Regions from separate parts of the Winogradskyella sp. PC D3.3 genome, predicted to be linked through region 2. Evidence: riboswitches for the same ligand, from Rfam matches in the RefSeq annotation. Region 2 holds a riboswitch; each other region holds the start of a gene.
The links. Region 2 has a riboswitch for S-adenosylmethionine ahead of ACXGSQ_RS09180 (Na+/H+ antiporter NhaC family protein). Riboswitches for the same ligand answer to the same signal wherever they lie in the genome.
Positions count from the first base shown of each region.

Region 1: linked by a shared signal. The riboswitch ahead of ACXGSQ_RS01795 (trans-sulfuration enzyme family protein) and the one ahead of ACXGSQ_RS09180 (Na+/H+ antiporter NhaC family protein) in region 2 are both predicted to bind S-adenosylmethionine.
Region 3: linked by a shared signal. The riboswitch ahead of ACXGSQ_RS06280 (O-acetylhomoserine aminocarboxypropyltransferase/cysteine synthase family protein) and the one ahead of ACXGSQ_RS09180 (Na+/H+ antiporter NhaC family protein) in region 2 are both predicted to bind S-adenosylmethionine.

Region 1 is NZ_CM135962.1:408,180-412,896, forward strand. It holds gene ACXGSQ_RS01780 (S41 family peptidase) at 1-724, opposite strand, end outside; gene ACXGSQ_RS01785 (deoxycytidylate deaminase) at 779-1,177, opposite strand; gene ACXGSQ_RS01790 (HupE/UreJ family protein) at 1,283-1,873, opposite strand; SAM riboswitch class I at 2,009-2,132, shown strand; gene ACXGSQ_RS01795 (trans-sulfuration enzyme family protein) at 2,233-3,402, shown strand; gene ACXGSQ_RS01800 (homocysteine S-methyltransferase family protein) at 3,463-4,464, shown strand; partial or broken gene metH (methionine synthase) at 4,464-4,717, shown strand, end outside.
Region 2 is NZ_CM135962.1:2,122,793-2,127,509, reverse strand. It holds gene carB (carbamoyl-phosphate synthase large subunit) at 1-561, opposite strand, end outside; gene rpmH (50S ribosomal protein L34) at 694-855, opposite strand; gene ACXGSQ_RS09185 (DUF2892 domain-containing protein) at 1,028-1,606, shown strand; gene ACXGSQ_RS09180 (Na+/H+ antiporter NhaC family protein) at 1,614-2,924, opposite strand; SAM-I-IV-variant riboswitch at 2,973-3,068, opposite strand; gene cls (cardiolipin synthase) at 3,159-4,607, opposite strand; gene ACXGSQ_RS09170 (lytic transglycosylase domain-containing protein) at 4,611-4,717, opposite strand, start outside.
Region 3 is NZ_CM135962.1:1,464,423-1,469,139, forward strand. It holds gene ACXGSQ_RS06270 (alpha/beta fold hydrolase) at 1-429, opposite strand, end outside; gene ACXGSQ_RS06275 (OsmC family protein) at 439-891, opposite strand; gene ACXGSQ_RS06280 (O-acetylhomoserine aminocarboxypropyltransferase/cysteine synthase family protein) at 973-2,271, opposite strand; SAM riboswitch class I at 2,405-2,528, opposite strand; gene ACXGSQ_RS06285 (hypothetical protein) at 2,631-4,178, opposite strand; gene ACXGSQ_RS06290 (2-isopropylmalate synthase) at 4,327-4,717, shown strand, end outside.

The DNA.
Region 1 (4,717 bases), 1.7 Mb from region 2:
GATTATCTCGTAGATCTAACGCAAGTTTTGTTGCTCCAAGATCTTTTAATTCATCTAATGCAGACTTAAATTCTCTAAAAGTAGATTCAGCAAAACGATTCACTTTTATATACCCTAAATCATCTGTGAGCATATAAGCCGCATCCACACTTTTAATAGGAATAGCTTTTCGTTTGATTTCAAACTCTAATAATTCTTCTTCACCTTTTCTATAAACGGTAAGTTTTACATCTGTATTTTTATCACCTTTTAGCTTTTCCCCTATAACTTCGTTAGAAATATTAGGTCCATAAAGCGTATCTCCATCAGCTAAAAGAATACGATCACCACTCATAATACCAGCACGTTCACTTGGTCCTCCTTCGGTAGGTTTAATAACGGCAATACTATCATTATAAGAGTAGAAGTTAATACCAATACCAACAAAATCACCTTTCATATTTTCGGTAATTCGTTCTAAGTCTTCCTTAGGAATGTAAGTGGAATGTGGATCTAAATTATGTAAAATCCCATTTACCGTAACGTCAACAATACTATCCGTATTGACATCCTCTACATATTCATAATCGATATAGTCTATTAACCTGTTGAGTTTATCTTTTTTGCTATTGGTAGTAAAGAGGTTATCTGAAGTATCCGAAAAATTCAATTTTCCTCCCATGACAACACCAGCCCCAATTGCAACTCCGATAATTAATGGTATGTATTTATTCTTTGTTGCCATACTATTTCCCATCAGAATGGGAATCTGTATTTAAATCTTCAATAAGTTCTAATTCTATACCTGCTTTTTCAGAAAATCAACTCCTGAACAGTCCTTATAATCCTGATTATAAACAACTCTTACAATCCCTGCCTGATGAATTAACTTACTACATTCTTTACAAGGAGACAATGTAATATATAAGGTTGCACCTCTACAAGATTGTGTAGATGATGCTACTTTTAATATAGCATTGGCTTCAGCATGTAACACATACCATTTAGTGTAGCCTTCATCATCTTCGCAATAATTCTCAAAACCCGTTGGTGTACCATTATAGCCATCAGAAATAATCATTCGATCCTTAACTATAAGAGCTCCTACTTGTTTTCGCTTGCAATGGGATAGTTTACCCCATTCTTGTGCTATACGTAAATAAGCTTTATCGTAACGTAACTGTTTTGTTTTTGGCATTAAATATTAGTATTAAACAGAGGTTATGTTGTTAGTAACGAAGATAAAGGGATAGTATTTTACAAGCCATTTACTTCTCGTTAAAGTTTTACCAAACTTTTTGGTTTATTTTAGAAAATCACTTTCTATGAGCATAGGAATAACCAAGCCCGTTACAACAGCAGAAATCACCATAACCCAATCGCGCCGCGAAAATCTAAAGACTGTTTGACATAAAAACCCTATAAATAAGACTATAAAGACAATTATAACTTGAGCAAGTTCAATCCCTAAAGCAAATTCAACAAGAAGTTCCAATTTATTTTCCGATTGTCCTGAAAACATTTTAAACTCTCTTGCAAAACCTAAGCCGTGTATAATTCCGAAAAATAAAGTGGTAAAAAACAACAATCCTATTTTATTGTTTTTCGATTTTTTACCCGCCGTAAACACGTTATAAAGTGCCATAATTAAAATAGTAACTGGTATTAAAAATTCTACTAATTCACCATTAATACTCACAATACCATATGCCGCTAAAACCAATGATAATGTATGACCTAAGGTAAATGTTGTTACTAAGAAAAGAACGCGCTTCCAATCATTAAAAACATAAGGCACAGCTAATACCATTAAAAAAAGAATATGGTCATAGCCATTAATATCTAAAACATGGTTCATGCCATATTGCACATTAAACCAGAAATTTTCTAACATAATTATTGTATTTGGGAAAACCAAAGTTACAATTAAAATGCAATATGTTTCCATTAAAATAAAGTGAATAAAATTTGTGTAATCCTATTTTCTTTCGGAATATTGTAACACACAAAGTTCAAATAACTTACTGAAATGTTATCAAGAAAGGTGGAGGGATTAGACCCATTGAAGCCTTAGCAACCCTTAAATTTATTAAGAAGGTGCTAAATTCTACTTAATTGGCGATTCATTTATCGCGAAATTGGATAGATAACCAAACCTAATTACTCATCTGTAATTACTACTCTTTATAACATTTTCTAGAAAATTGCGTCTACGACGTATTTGTTTTTTTGATATTATCAAATGATTAGAAAATGAGTTCCAAACACATTGAAACACAAGCTATACGTACACAGATTGAACGTTCGCAATACTTAGAACATTCAAGCCCTTTATACCTCACATCGAGTTATGTTTTTGAAGATGCTGAAGATATGCGTGCCTCTTTTGCAGACGAAAAACAACGGAATATTTACAGTCGCTATTCCAATCCTAACACTTCTGAATTTGTAGAAAAAGTTTGTAAAATGGAAGGTGCAGAACGTGGTTACGCCTTTGCTTCTGGTATGTCTGCTGTATTTTCAACATTTGCAGCCTTATTAAATTCTGAAGATCACATTGTATCTTGTCGTAGTATTTTTGGTTCTACGCAAACCCTATTTAATAACATATTGCCAAAATGGAACATTGCAACGAGCTACTTTAAAATGGATGAATTAGATACCATTGAAAGTCTAATTCAACCCAATACCAGAGTGATTTATGCAGAAAGCCCAACAAATCCTGCTGTAGATATTTTAGACTTACAACGTTTAGGAGATATCGCTAAAAAGCATGGACTTATATTTATTATCGACAATTGTTTTGCAACACCATATTTACAACAACCTATAAAATTTGGTGCCGATTTAGTCATTCATTCTGCCACCAAATTAATGGATGGCCAAGGCCGCGTTTTAGGAGGTGTTGTTGTGGGGAGTTCCAATTTAATTCAGAAAATTTATTTGTTTTCTAGAAATACAGGTCCTGCTTTATCTCCATTTAACGCTTGGGTGTTATCTAAAAGTTTAGAAACCTTAGCAGTTAGAGTCGATAGACATTGTGATAATGCCTTAAAAGTTGCTACCTTTTTAGAGTCTCATAAGAATGTGAATGTTGTAAAATATCCATTTCTAAAATCACACCCGCAATACGAATTAGCCAAACAACAAATGAAATTAGGCGGAAACGTTGTGGCTTTTGAAATAAAAGGAGGCATTGAAGCCGGTAGAAACTTTCTAAACTCCATTAAATTATTATCACTATCTGCAAACTTAGGAGACACTAGAACTATTGTAACACATCCAGCATCAACAACACATGCTAAAATCCCAGAAGATGTAAGATTAGAAACCGGCATCACTTCAGGATTAATACGAATTTCTGTCGGTTTAGAACATCCTGAAGATATTATTAACGATTTAAAACAGGCTTTAGAAAACTAAGGTCAGTTCGAGTGATTTTATGACATCGGAATAAAATTGTATCGAGAACACATACATATTATGAGCACAATAAAAGACGAATTACAAAAACGAATCTTGGTTTTAGATGGAGCCATGGGAACCATGTTGCAACAATATAACTTCTCGGAAGAAGACTTTAGAGGCGAACGTTTTAAGGATTACCCATCTCCTTTAAAAGGCAATAACGATTTGTTATCCTTAACCCAACCAAAAGCTATAGCTGAAATTCACGCTAAATATTTTGAAGCTGGTGCTGATATTGTGGAAACCAATACCTTTTCTGGAACCACCATTGCCATGGCAGATTATGACATGGAAGATTTGGTGTATGAATTGAATTTTGAATCGGCTAAAATCGCCAAAGAAGTGGCAGATAAATTCACAAAAGCAAATCCTGATCAACCGCGTTTTGTTGCAGGTAGTATTGGACCAACAAACAAAACCGCAAGTTTATCACCAGATGTTAACCGCCCAGAATACAGAGCCATTACGTTTAACGAATTACGTATTGCCTATAAACAACAAGTAGAAGCCTTAATTGATGGCGGTGCCGATTTACTTTTAGTGGAAACTATTTTTGATACTTTAAATGCAAAAGCCGCTTTATTTGCCATTGAAGAAGTCAAAGAAGAACGCCATATTGCTATTCCAATTATGGTTTCTGGAACCATAACGGATGCTTCAGGAAGAACCCTATCCGGACAAACCGTAGAAGCATTTTTAACCTCAATATCACATATTCCCTTATTAAGTGTTGGCTTTAATTGTGCCCTTGGCGCGCAACAGTTAAAACCGTATTTACAGCGTTTATCTAACGAAACGAATTTCTATACCTCAGCACACCCAAATGCGGGATTACCAAATGCTTTTGGAGAATATGACGAAACACCAAAACAAATGCAAGGCTATATTGAAGACTACCTTAAAAATAACCTTATCAATATTATTGGCGGCTGTTGTGGCACTAGTCCCGCGCATATTAAAGCCATTGCAGATGTCGCAAAAAACTACAAACCAAGATTAATACAAGAATTAGCATAATGGCAGAATCTGATTGTAAGAAATACTTAACCTTATCTGGCTTAGAACCGTTAGTGGTAACGCCAGACAGTAACTTTATTAATATTGGAGAACGCACCAATGTAACTGGTTCTCGAAAATTTCTTCGGTTAATTAAAGAAGAAAAATACGATGAAGCCTTAGAAGTTGCCAGAGACCAAGTCGATGGAGGCGCACAAATTCTAGATGTTAATATGGATGAAGGGATGCTCGATGGGGTTTATGCCATGACGAC
Region 2 (4,717 bases):
GTCTTCTTTAAATACAAAAGAAGCTCCTTCACCACCTAAGGTGTATGATGCTCTAATAACCAATGGAAAACCAAACTCTTGTGCTATTTCTTTTCCTTTAAGATACGAAGTAGCAGTTGCTTGAGGTGCCATACCAACACCAATTTTCAACATGAGTTCTCTAAATTGTTCTCTATCTTCAGTAATATTAATGGCGTCAATATCTACACCAATAATATCTACATTAAAATCTTTCCAAATTCCTTTTTCATCAGCTTCAATACAAAGATTTAAAGCTGTTTGCCCACCCATAGTAGGCAAAACAGCATCAATCTGCGGATGCTCTTTTAAAATCTGGATTAAAGATTTTGTAGTTAATGGCAACAAATACACATGATCTGCCATAGTAGGGTCAGTCATAATTGTTGCTGGGTTAGAATTAATAAGGATGGTTTCAATCCCGTCTTCTCTTAATGATCGCAGTGCTTGAGACCCAGAATAGTCAAATTCGCAGGCTTGCCCAATTACAATAGGACCTGAACCGATCAATAAAACAGATTTGATGTTGTTGTTTTTTGGCATGAGACTTTATGTTTAGTGAAATTGCAAATGTGTTCCATATCGCATTTGCAGGTGCAAAAATAGTTATCAATAGGATACAAAAAAAGGCGTTACACCTAAGTAACGCCCTAATATATTAACAATTGTTAATCATTATTTTTTATGTCTTGTTTCTGTAGATACAGACAATTTCTTTCTTCCTTTAGCTCTTCTACGTGCTAAAACTTTTCTTCCGTTAACAGAAGCCATTCTTTCTCTGAAACCGTGCTTGTTTTTTCTTTTTCTCTTTGACGGTTGAAACGTTCTTTTTGGCATGTCTTATATTTTTATAAACTAATAATCTTTTTTGAACATTGAGAGGTCTCTCAAAACTGCGTGCAAATATACAACAAGTTTTCACTTTAGCAAGAAGCAAAAGAAAATTTTTGAATAGATTTTAAACTCTTAGATTTTATTATCTTTGCGCTCTGCAAAAATACACAGAAATATGTTTAATAAAAATATAAAATTAGTCATTGCCGCATTAATTATAGGTTACGGCATATATCAATTCACTGAAGGTTATATTGGTAATGGAATAATGTACCTCCTACTATCTACGATATTCATTTTTCTTTACTTTAAGAATGAAATCATTTTACTTTCATTTTTAAAATTAAGGAAACAAGATTTTGTTGGTGCTAAAAAATGGTTAGACAAAATAAAGAACCCTGAAAGCGCCTTAGTCAAAAAACAACAAGGTTATTTGAACTACCTTAATGGAATTATGGTTTCACAAACCAATATGAACGAAGCTGAAGCTTATTTTAAGAAAGCGATTAGTTTAGGTCTATCCATGGACCATGATTTAGCAATGGCAAAATTGAATTTAGCTGGAATTGCTTTTTCTAAACGCAGAAAACCAGAAGCTCAAAAACTTTTAGCTGAAGCTCAAAAATTAGACAAACGAGATATGCTTGCGGAACAAATCAAGATGATGAAGGATCAAATGAAAAAAGCTTCTATTCCAAAACAGCAATACGGTCAGCCAACATCTGCAAGACAAAATAGAAGAAGTAGACGCTAAATTTCTACTATACTTTCTTTTTTAGATATACTGGTTGAAAGCTTATTACTAACATTGTTGAGACAAATAAGATAAGCAGATACCACGTGTTTTGCATTAAATCAAAGTAATCTATTCTCCCTTCTGAAAAGCTCAGAATCATTAATACCTGCGCTCCATAAGGAAGTATCCCTTGCGTTATACAGGCAAAAATATCTAAAATTGAAGCTGTTTTTCGGTTATTTAAACCATAGTCATCATTAATTGTTTTTGCAATGGCCCCCGTTATAATTATAGATACGGTATTATTTGCAATAGCCATATTTATGGTACTCACCAATGCTGCAATTCCAAATTGAGCAGACGTTTTACTTTTTATAAAAACTTTAATTTTAGTTAAAATATAATCTATACCACCATTTTTTTCTACCAAAGCAGCCAAGCCTCCGGTTAATAGCGATAGTAAAAATATCTCTGTCATGTTAGTAAACCCTGTATATGCAATTCTTGTGGATTCCATAAGGCTAAAGTCACCATCAAAAACCCCCAGAATACCTGCAGAAATGATTCCTAAAAAAAGCGTAACAAATACATTAACTCCTATGACAGATAATAGAATAACTAATACATAAGGTACTATTTTCAGCACAGAATACTGATATATGACGTCTTCTAAAGCACTAGAATTTAAATTAAATCCTTGAACTGCTAAAATCACTACTGTAATTAATGCTGCAGGAAGCGCTATTTTAATATTTTCTTTAAACTTATCACTCATTTTACAATCGAGAGACTGTGTTGCTGCAATAGTTGTATCTGATATTACAGATAAATTATCACCAAACATAGATCCGCCTAATAATGCACCACAAAGAATCGCTAACGATATATCACCTTGGCTAGAAAAACCAACTACTATTGGAGCTAAAGTCACTATTGCACCTACTGAAGTTCCCGTTGAAATGGATAGAAAAGCTGAAATCACAAATACACCTAAATAGATATATTGAATAGCAATATAATCCATACCAAGATTTACGATGGCGTCAACACTACCTGTGGCTTTTGTAATTGCAGCAAATGCCCCTGCTAACAAATAAATTAGACACATGGTTAATATTTTATAATCACCACAACCTTTTAAAAGCGTTCTTATTTTAGAATCAATGGATTGTTTAAACATTAAGAAAGCCACAACAATACCTACTATAACGGCTATTGGCGCTGGTAACACATAAAAGTCATCTTTATAGATTCCTATACCTAAAAAGGTCAATACAAAGACTAATAATGGAATTAATGCGGTAAAATTTGCTGTTGAATTTTTCGAGGTTTTCATTCTTAGGGTTCATAAAAAAGAAGACCGAAAGCAAATACGGTAGAAAATTATGTTAACATTTTTTCCAAAGTATTGGCTTATCATTTTAGCACCTTGCTTGTTAATGCAGGTTGCTATCTCCTTTTGAGATTCTTGATAATTTTATTTAAGTCCGCAAATATAGAACATATAATTATAGCTCCCTTAACCGTTATGTTAATTGATTCTTATAAACAGAAGAATAAAACCCATAAATTATAATAACGGTGCCATCAGACGTGCGGTAGCTTCAATCATTTTTGTACGCTTAGAGCGATTCTGCCAGGATTTTAATTCTAACTTTTCACAATGCTTTAAATCATCCTTAAAAAATTGTGTGAGTTCACTACTAATGTTCTTATCGTAAATTAAAGCATTGACTTCAAAATTTATATTAAAACTTCTGTAGTCCATATTAGTAGTTCCAATGGTACTAAACACCCCATCTACAACCATCGTTTTTGCATGAATAAATCCTTTGGTATATTGATACACCTCTACCCCTGCTTCTAAGAGCATTTCTAAATAAGAATTTGTGGCATATTCAGCAATCCATGAATCTGATGTTTTTGGTACAATTATTTTTACTTTAATATTACTTCTAGAGACCACCTGAAGTGCTGTAAGAATTTCAGAATTAGGAATAAAATAAGGAGTTGTTATATAAATATGATCTTCAGCATTAGTTATAGCAACAAAAATAGCTTCCATAATATTAGACCAATCTGTATCTGGGCCACTAGCAGCAATTTGAAGAGGCACATTAGCCTTAGAATTGTGTTTTGGAAAATAGGCTTTAGAAATTTCTAATGTTGAGCCATTAACAAAATCCCAAGTCGTGAAAAACAATATTTGAAGCGGTTTTACAGCTTCTCCAACCAATCGAATATGCGTATCTCTCCAATACCTATCGTTATTGGCATTGACATAATTATCAGAAATATTGATTCCACCTACATAACCAATTTTACCATCAATGACTATAATTTTGCGATGGTCACGATAATTCATCTGACCAGTAAATCTCGAAAACAAAACAGGCATAAACGCTTCTATTTCTACTCCACAATCCTTTAATTTTCGTTTCATTTTAGACGAAATAGAACTTCCTACATCATCAATTACAATTCTAATCTCTAAACCTTCACTTGCTTTTTTACATAACAAATTAAGCACTTCAGTACCTATTTTGTCATCCTTAATCACAAAATATTCGAGATGAATGTGATGTTTTGCCTCCTTTAAATCTTTAAATAACAGCGCAAACTTGTTGTCACCATTTTTAATAAGCCTTACATCATTATTAATCGTTAATTTCGATTTTTCGCTATTATATAATAAGGGAATTAACTTTGATTTTTGATCGAGTAAATCATCAACTTCATTAATATCTTTGGTATCTAGCTCTAGTTCCTCTTGAATTTTCTTAACAATAGACTGATTTAGAACATTTTTTCTACTGAATATTTTAATCTTCCGGTATTCTTGTCCGAAAAAATAATACACAATTATTCCTAAAAATGGAAACGCTAATAAGCCTATGATATAACTTAATGCTTTTGTGGGATTAAGTTTTTTAAGTAAAATAGTTACAACCGCAGATAAGGCAATGGTATAATTGAGAACAATTAAAACTTGCCAAATATGATTTTTAATAAACTCCAAAAATTATGGATTGGTGTTGTAATACCCTTTCTCAGGAATTTCTATAAAATACGATTTTCTAGAACTGTTATTTAAATGCGGTTCTCTTAACCAAGGGTTATGAAGTTTTA
Region 3 (4,717 bases), 660 kb from region 2:
TAATTGGGGTTTTAATGCGGCTAATTCCCATGCAATTCCACCACCTACAGAGCCTCCAATTACGGCAAATAAATGTTCAATTTCTAATTGCTCTATGGCTAAAGCAAATAGTTTTGCAATATCTCTTGCTGTAAAATCTTTGTAATTTTCAATGCAGTTTTCTGCAATATTATCGTAGCCATTACCAAGAATATTAAAGGCTAAAATAGTATAATCATTAGTGTCAATACATTTGTCGTCTCCAATAATATCATTCCACCAGCCGTCTTCTCCAACCACATTTGAGTTTCCGGTTAGGGCGTGGTTGACTAAAATTATGGGTGCAGAATGTAATGCTTTACCAAAAGTTTGGTAAGACAATTTAGGATTGATTGTCTTACCACTTTCAGTAACGTAATTAGTTAGGGTTATGTAGTGTAAATGTGCCATTACAAATATTTATATAGCTGTATATTCTTTTTCTACGGAAATTTTTAAAGGTGTCTTGTTCTGTAAATTATCTTTTACAGGACAACGTTCTTCAACAATTTGAAGCCATTGCGTTAAAACTTCAATACTGGCATCGGTCTCTGGAATAAGATTGAGATTAATGGTTTTAAAGCCTGCGCGTTCTTTGGTAGATGTCCCTAGAAATCGATCAGGATTTAATTCCCCTGTTACTTCAATCTTTAAATTTTTAATTGTAAAACCTAATTCCTTAGCTACCAAATGTCCAACAACATTGGCACAACCAGCAAAGCCTGCTAAAATGTATTCTACAGGATTGGCATCTTCATCGGTGCCACCTAAAGCTTCCGGTTCATCTACAACTAAAGTAAATTGTCTTGTTTTTCCTATAAATTGGGTTGCAGAAGTACTGTCTCCTACAACGGAGAATTTTAAATCACTCATGTTTTTGTCTTTTTAGTGTTGAATACTATAAAACAGATGTCTTTAGAATTAAAGACATCCATTTTACTTCACAATTTAAATTTAATTTTGAAGGGCTTTTTTCTGTTTAACAACAGCAAAAGCTTCTTTTAAATCATCTTTTAAATCTTCTATGTTTTCAATACCAACAGACAAACGAATTAAATCTTTAGTAACACCTGTGGTTTCTTGCGCTTCGTCACTTAATTGTTGATGCGTTGTACTTGCAGGATGAATGATAAGTGATTTTGTGTCTCCAATATTGGCTAATAATGAGAATAGTTTGGTCGTATCGGCAATGGTTTTTGCAGCTTCGTAACCACCATCCACTCCAAAAGTGACGACGCCACTTTGGCCTTTTGGTAAATATTTTTTAGCAAGTTCTCTGTATTTGCTGCTTTCAAGTCCAGGGTAATTCACCCATTTGACTTCGGGTTGAGACTCTAACCATGTTGCTAATTCAAGGGCATTTTCACTATGTTTTAAAATACGTAGTTCTAAAGTTTCTAAACCTTGAATAATTTGAAAGGCGTTAAATGGACTTAAGGCTCCACCGTAATCTCGTAGACCTTCAATTCTAATTTTTGCTATAAATGCAGCTGCTCCTATGGCTTCGCTATAGACTAAACCATGATAACCTGCAGATGGCTCTGTAAATTCTGGGAATTTTCCGTTAGTCCAATCAAATGTTCCGGCATCAATGATGATACCTCCAAGTGATGTTCCGTTTCCAGTGATATATTTGGTTAAGGAATGAATAACGATGTTAGCACCATATTCTATTGGATTTAATAAATAAGGTGTAGCCACGGTATTATCTACAATTAAGGGCACTTTATGCGCTTTCGCTCCTTTTGAAATTGCTTCAAGATCTAAAACATCTAATTTCGGATTCCCTAAAGATTCTACAAAAAAGGCTCTTGTGTTTTCTTGTGCTGCTTTTTTAAATTCTTCCGGATTTGACGCATCAACAAACGTTGTAGTAATACCATGTCTTGGTAAGGTGACGCTTAATAAATTGTAGGTGCCACCATACAAACTACTCGACGCGACAATATGGTCTCCTGCTCTTAAAAGCGTTAGCAAGGTTGTTGCAATTGCTGAGGTTCCAGAAGCCGTAGCCACTGCTGCAATTCCTCCTTCTAGCGCTGCTAATCGCTGCTCCAAAATGTCGTTTGTGGGATTGTTTAGTCGTGTGTAAATAAAGCCAGGAACCGAAAGGTTAAATCGTCCGGCTGCATCATCGGAATCATTAAAGACATACGATGATGTTTGGTAAATAGGAACAGCTCTTGTTCCTGAAGTTTGACTGACGTCGTGACCTGCGTGCAACGCTTGTGTTGCGAATTTTTGTGTACTCATTTTTCTAAGTTTTTGAGTTAATAAAAGATTAAACCAAAAGCCAAATAAGCCTCATGTGTTCTTTGAACGTGAAGCGTACTTAATAGAAAAATATTAAAAAGAAAATGCTAATTACAGATGGGTAATTAGTCTTGAGTTATCTATCCAATTTTCCGATTAATGAATCGGATAATTAAGTAGAATTTAGCACCTTCTTAGTAAATCTAAGGGTTGCTAAGGCTTCATAGGGTCATTCCCTCCACCTTTCTTGATAACATTTCAGTAAGTGTTTGAACTTTGTGAGCACAAATATTGCAACACAAAAATTGGAAATCCAAATTATTTGTAGATTTTGTGAGTTTTTTATGAATTTCGTAGAATTATGAACTTTTCTTTGCTAAATACTTAATTTGGATGATTTCGCTAACAGGTTTGTTTTCGATTTTGCTTTCTAGCCAAGAAATAATATCGAGATATAAAAAGGCGCGTCGTTCGTACGGATGGTCTTCAAAAGTCTTTAGTGTTTTGTGTAATTCTTTAAACGCATTTTTAAGATCGTGTGGGTAAATATCCTGAAGTCCTCTAATGAATTTTATCATTTCTTTTTGCACTTCATGCAGGTCATTCATCTTAATTAAAAACTTGTACGTGCTTCGTAAAAGGGTTTCTAAATGGTAATCTAGTCCAGCTTCATAATGCGCTACAAGGTTTAGAACTCTCGAAAAACAGAGTAAGTCTTCGCGCATTGAAAGTGTTTTGTTTGAGATAATTTTATCTAAGTATTTTATACAAGCTTTGTTATTTCCGGCTCCAAATTGTAAACTCGCAAACTTATAATAAAAAACCATTTTATGGTGAGGGTCAATTCTGTCATTAAACGGAATTAAGTCGTTTTCAATTTTTGGAATTAGATGAAGTCCGTCTTCAAAACTACCATCAATAAAGTGTTGGTTAATGCTGTGGAAATTGGTGTATAAAAAAACAAGAGTAGCTACATTTTCATCGGTTGGAAACGTCGATTTTTGAACAGTCGCTTCAAACTCAGAGAATTTTTCTAAAAATTTTGGTTTGTTACCAATAAAAACGAGTGCTTCTAAAAGGTAATTATTGCCTTTGAGGAAAAATACAGGATTCAGGTTAATCATGCTTGGATTTTGATAAAATAAATCCACCCATTTTGAAGCGTATTTGTAGCAATTCAAAAAATCTTGAAGCAAAAAGCTTTGCCATAAATTGGCTTTATAAAGCCATAGTTTCTCTCTAAATCCTAATTTTTCAATATTAACTTTTGGAAGGCTTTTGTTAAAATAATTAATGACCATATTGGCTTCTTCCTCATTTCTTATATAGCCTGTTTTTAGAATAGTACTATAGAGTTGTAGTGATAAATTAGAGAGTTTACTGGCGATAACATTAAGTGCACTTAGTTCTTTGGCTTGTATGGCTAGTTCGTCCGCTCGGGTGCTAATGCTTCGTGTGATGTATTGAGATTCAATTAATTTTTCAAGCTCTACAATCTCAAAAGCTGAATTTTTTTCTTCGTTAATAATTGCGAGCTCCTTGGCCTTATCTAAAATTTTTAAGCTTTGTTTATATAAGCCTTTGTGATACAAAATAGAAGCAAAATCGAGTTGTTCTCTAATTTGTGAGCGTACATTTTGATGTGATGGGTTGAGCTTAAGACTGATTAAAATTTGTTTATATAAATGCGCTTTGACATTGGCAAGTTGTTGCTTTTTTACGATGCCACTTTTTAAAATAAAAGCTTCATTGTAGGTTTTAGCTTTGTCCAAAAGATTGAATAAATTCAAGAATTTAGAATCTGAATTTACTCCAAGTCTCCCTACGTAAAGTTTAAATTGCCGTTTTTCGGATTTTGTTAAGGACTTTACAAGTGAAAATAAATTATCTTTTTGGTCTTTAGTTATCAATAGAAAATAGATTTATAAATCTGTAAATCAGTTATTTAAAGTATATTTTGGCGACTGAACATCGTAAACTAACTATATCAATAATGTTTAAATCTAAATCAAAACATACATTCGTTAGACAATACTATAAAATATATTTTGATATATGTCAAATAACAACATACAAATCTTCGATACAACACTTCGCGATGGAGAGCAAGTTCCGGGTTGTAAACTCAACTCAGAACAAAAAGTAGTCATAGCAGAACAGTTAGATCAACTTGGGGTGGATGTGATTGAGGCAGGATTTCCGGTCTCTAGTCCAGGTGATTTTAAATCGGTAGAAGCAATTTCAAAAATTGTTAAAAATGCGACTGTTTGTGGATTAACTAGAGCCGTAGAAAATGATATAAAAGTAGCGGCAGAATCTTTAAAGTATGCTAAAAAGCCAAGAATTCATACAGGAATAGGAACTTCAGATTCACATATCCTTCATAAATTCAAATCGAACAGAGAGGCGATTATTGAGCGTGCTTTTGAAGCGGTAAAATATGCAA